Regions from separate parts of the Ectobacillus polymachus genome, predicted to be linked through region 1. Evidence: riboswitches for the same ligand, from Rfam matches in the RefSeq annotation. Region 1 holds a riboswitch; the other holds the start of a gene.
The links. Region 1 has a riboswitch for preQ1 ahead of queC (7-cyano-7-deazaguanine synthase QueC). Riboswitches for the same ligand answer to the same signal wherever they lie in the genome.
Positions count from the first base shown of each region.

Region 2: it holds a riboswitch for preQ1, as region 1 does, so the genes downstream of both, ACM5BR_RS15970 (QueT transporter family protein) here and queC (7-cyano-7-deazaguanine synthase QueC) in region 1, are expected to answer to the same signal.

Region 1 covers NZ_JBLREB010000001.1:457,084-459,554, reverse strand. Annotated here, with positions in the region: gene queE (7-carboxy-7-deazaguanine synthase QueE) at 1-525, opposite strand, end outside; gene queD (6-carboxytetrahydropterin synthase QueD) at 518-1,006, opposite strand; gene queC (7-cyano-7-deazaguanine synthase QueC) at 1,006-1,668, opposite strand; PreQ1 riboswitch class I at 1,759-1,802, opposite strand; gene ACM5BR_RS02240 (ATP-binding protein) at 2,051-2,471, shown strand, end outside.
Region 2 covers NZ_JBLREB010000004.1:180,277-182,747, forward strand. Annotated here, with positions in the region: gene ACM5BR_RS15965 (HD domain-containing phosphohydrolase) at 1-953, opposite strand, end outside; gene ACM5BR_RS15970 (QueT transporter family protein) at 1,126-1,611, opposite strand; PreQ1 riboswitch class I at 1,620-1,664, opposite strand; gene ACM5BR_RS15975 (DUF2871 family protein) at 1,829-2,251, opposite strand.

The sequences.
Region 1 (2,471 bases):
GTACTGTTCATGTATCTTTCTAGCATACAAAAAGTCGTTTTTATCGAATACAACAACTTTTAAACTCATGTTCCGATGCTTCAATCGTTCTACTATCATATCTAGACTAGAAAAATCCGTCTCCATTTGCGAGCTTGGCGGTTTTGGCGAAATCGTAATATCGTCAATTTCCAGTAACCAATCCTGCCACTTGCTTCCCTGTGTTTCAATAGCAATGCGAATTTGATGCTGCTTCAGGATCGTAATAAGCTCTCCAATCGCAGGAATTAGTACGGGATTGCCTCCTGATAGAGTAACATGTGAAAAACGATTGCCACCAAGACGGATTAGTTCTGTCCAAATCTCCTCCGCACTCATTTGTTGAATGTGATTCTTGCCCGACCCGTCCCATGTAAAAGCGGAGTCGCACCAACTGCAATGATAATCACAGCCAGCAGTGCGAACAAACATCGTCTTTTGACCGACGACCATTCCTTCTCCTTGTATCGTCGGACCGAAAATCTCGAGAACTGGAATGTTAGTCAATTTCCATCCACTCCCGTCTCATTTCCGCGTAGCTGGTCGGCGTTTCATACAATTTGACAAACTCTACGCGTCCTCCCTTATAGAGCTGGTCACGAAGCTGAAGAGCCGCTTCCATCTTTTCGTAAATCCAAACAACCATATTTTCTGCTGTTGTATTCATCGGCGGCAACGTTTCATTTACATAGCGATGATCCAAATATAATTCGATTTCATTTTTCCATATTTCTTTAATATCTCCAAAATCAACAGCAATCCCTATATCGTTCAGATATGCGCTAATCCCGAAAACAACTTTGTACGTATGACCATGTAAATTTTTACATTTCCCTTCATAAGCATGTAAATGATGCGCTGCATCAAACGTAAATTCTTTGCAAACCATCACACGCTTTGTATGATATCGTAACTGCGTACGCTTTATGTCTTTGTCTAGTTTTTGCAAATTCTCCACAATGCGAAATCCAAAAAAGCCTTGCTCCATTACGCCTTCGCCCCTTTACGTTCGATCAAGTACGTATCAAGTCCAGCTTTTCGAAGCTTGCATGCCGGACATTCTCCGCATCCATCTCCCATCATGCCGTTGTAACAAGTTAACGTCTTTTCACGAACAAAGTCGAAAGCCCCTAACTCATCTGCCATCTTCCACGTTCCGGCTTTGTTTAACCACATAAGCGGTGTATGGATGACAAATTCGTAATCCATAGCTAAATTTAGTGTTACATTCAACGATTTCACAAAAACATCTCTACAATCCGGATACCCACTAAAATCTGTTTCACACACACCGGTAATAATATGACGCGCGCCTACCTGTTTGGCGAGCACTGCAGCAAAGGATAAGAATAATAAATTCCGTCCCTCAACAAACGTAGATGGAAGTTCACCATCCTCCTGTGTAATCGCAATGTCATTTCGTGTTAACGCATTCGGTGTAAGCTGACTTAAGAGACCCATGTCAAGAATCGTATGTTTCACACCAAGCTCCTTAGCAATACTGGCTGCACATTCAATTTCCAAACGATGACGTTGATTATAATTGAACGTAACCGCTTCTACTTCTTTAAACTGCTGGAGAGCCCAAAATAAGCAAGTGGTGCTATCTTGTCCTCCGCTAAATACTACAACTGCTTTTTCTTTCTTCATTCGTACTCATTCTCCTTTTCTTTGTCAGAAAGTTAGAAGACGAGCATTCTTGAACTTCATCAAAAAACAAAACAACTCCTTAGGATGTTGTTTTTCTTAGTTTTTTATAGAGGGAGTTCGCGAACCTCTCCCATGCATATGCATGGGCTTTCTTCCATTTCATTCATTTTCTATGTAGCGGATATCATCCCTACATACCCATGTATTGTAATAGAAAGAACAGGAATGCGCAACAAAACGAAATAATGTGAATGATATAGCTAAAATATTATACTATTTATATTTTTTTCTAGTAATAGTATTATATACCTAGAAATACTTTTCTTATTGAAATGAGGTTATGTCACCATTGAAGATATTTATCGTTTACCAATTCATGAACATGCTCATCATTTTAGTATCCACCTTAACGTATCATTTGTTTTGGGTACAAAAAGGAAAGCACTATCCGAAGCTTAATGCTGCAGTATTTATTATTCTAAGTGTACTTTCTGTCTTTCTTTGTATAACATTCGCTGCCGGGCCATATCATGGATTTCGTTTCGATATGAGACCAATTGTTCTCATTATTAGTACATGGATTGGCGGGCCAATTGTAGGAGCGATCGTTTGGGTCGCAATGAATATTTATCGATTATTTCTCGGCGGTACAGGTGCGTATGCTTCTTTACTTTCTTCAACCATTTTATATTTAGTTCTGGTGTACAAGCGCAAAAACTACCTACAGGCTTCCCAGGCTTCCTTTTATAAAAAAATGGTGCTGGCGATTTGTATTTCAATGGTATTTTCAATCGGTTGGATCC
Region 2 (2,471 bases), on a different contig from region 1:
GTTGCAGCAAATACTGTGAAAAAGCTTTCGAGTAGCAATTGATTTTGGGAATCACGCTTTTTCATCCCCTGGATCATATTGTTAAAGCCCGAAATAACATATGCAAATTCATCTGAATATGTATTTTCTATAGGGTGCATTTTGCCTCTTCTTACTTGCAATATGTTTTTTTCTAATGCATAAATTGGTTTTTTTATATTCTCATATAATAGCACACTACAGAAAGTAGATAGAGATACGATAACAATAAGAATAACTGACCAGATCCAGTAATCATTAAGGCGTTCTGATGCTCTTTGACTTAATTGAAGGGTAGAGGCGAGAGTAAACAATAGGACTGGAAATACGGCAATAAATGCAGAGCTTAGTAACAGTTTTCTTCGAATACTTATGAATTCAAATTTCCCAATTTCGAACGATTTATGATATAGTTTCTTCGCTGTTTGGTTGAAATGTAAAATGAGTGGATGTAGAATACGCTCTGTTAAAAAGAATTCAATTAATGCATGAAGAGTAGAAATCAGAATAACACCGCACCATGCAAAACCAATGTAGTAACAAGGGAATTGCAGTTTATTGGTATGTATACAGTAAAAGGTTAATGCGGATGCAGGAATAGATATTCCTAACAAATGTGGCAGCATAATTCGTCTTACTGTTAATACGGGAAGCCGATGAGCAGTTGTATATGCTTGCTTTAATAACTTCAGAGAGGGATTAATCCCTGTTAGAGCAACTTTAATTGGATGTATATCATGCTTGTATACGATAAATTCAAGACCATACATGAATACTAAGGAAATGAGCATGATGAATAGCAATATGAAAATCTCATTTTGCGGTAAATGAAGGATATGAAAAATAAAGACACTGCCAACACCTAATATAGCAAGGAAAGAACCAATTATGTGATTGACTAATAATTGTTTTTTCAATTTATTATAAAGCAACATAGTGCTATATCCTCCTAGTTAATATTTCCTCTCTAGAAGGTAACATAAACAATTTATTATTGTATATATTAAAATGTAATAGTTCATTATTCTATCATAACATGAAGGTTTTAGAGTACGGAAGAATAAAAGCCCCATAGTTCATCTTAATAAATGAACTATGGGGCTTTTATTATACATACTTTTCAAAATTGACACGCTTATTTAATGTATACATAATTGGTATACCTACAATCATAACCACAAACTCACCAATTGCAGTTGTAAGCCATGTTAATAAGAATGGCAATTGCAAAGCTAAATGAAGCTCGGCAGCAATGAGAAACATACTAATGGTAAATACGATGGCATTCAGAAGCATACGTTTGTATATGCTTTTGATGAAGCGTGCTGAAACGATAGTAGTTAGCAAAGCAAGAATCGATTGACCAACACCGAAAATAAGATCGTATCCAACCATTGGTGAAAAGAATAAATTAGTTAAAAAAACACCAAGAATAATTCCGTAAACATATTTCTTGTTAAATACGACTAAATGATTAAACATCTCGGAAATTCGAAATTGTATATTGGTAAATCCAAAAGGTTGAATAACTGCGGAAACCGCGATATATAAAGCTGCTACAATTCCATTTCCAACAAGGGTTTTCAGTTTCATTACATATTCTCTCCTTAGTTTTTTAGCGTGGGATGGTTTCGAACCACGTTCGAGTAAACATTCGATGTACAATAATAAAGGATGGTACTACATTTGTCAATAAGAAAAACGAGATGGTTTTAAAGAAAGATTCCAAATAGAAATAAGGATGATTCAAGTATTTGAATCATCCTTATTTCTATTAATAGCTTATTTAGTTGCTGCGATTTTCATATTTCTATTCTTTTGCTTCTTTTGCTGCTGCTTTCACACGATCGTTTAAGCATAGGAAGAAAAGTATGAAACCAATTGAAATGATAATATGTCCAATTCCAGCAATTCCAGCAATAGCTGCGCCTGTTGTAATACCCATAACTGTTAATGTACCGTGTACACCCATCAAACCTACTGTAATAATTAAACCAGCATTGTAAATATAATAGAACCAATTGAACAAATCACTCTTAGTTAGTGAAAAATTCTTTTCGAGTAATAAAACAAACAAAAACATAAACATACCTAACACGAATATATGTGTGTGTAGAAGGGATAACATTGTTTTTCCAGTAAAATTGTAATTGACAGTCATTTGTCGATAATAAAGACCTGCTACTAAACCTAAGATGGCATAAATAAATGCGGTATTTAGAAGTTTTTTCATCATGATTTCCTTTCAAGTTGAAATTTGTAAGATTATGTACCTATTAAACTAGTATTTTTGGAACCAGAAATTTTCCATAGCATTTCTTTACAGCTTCACTATACCGTACGTATATTTTATTAGTCAAGTTTTGAATAGTTAGTCTTTTATATGGGAGAAATTCAATGGTATTAAAATATATAAAGTAAATATTTCCATAAATGGTGTACAATTTTATTAA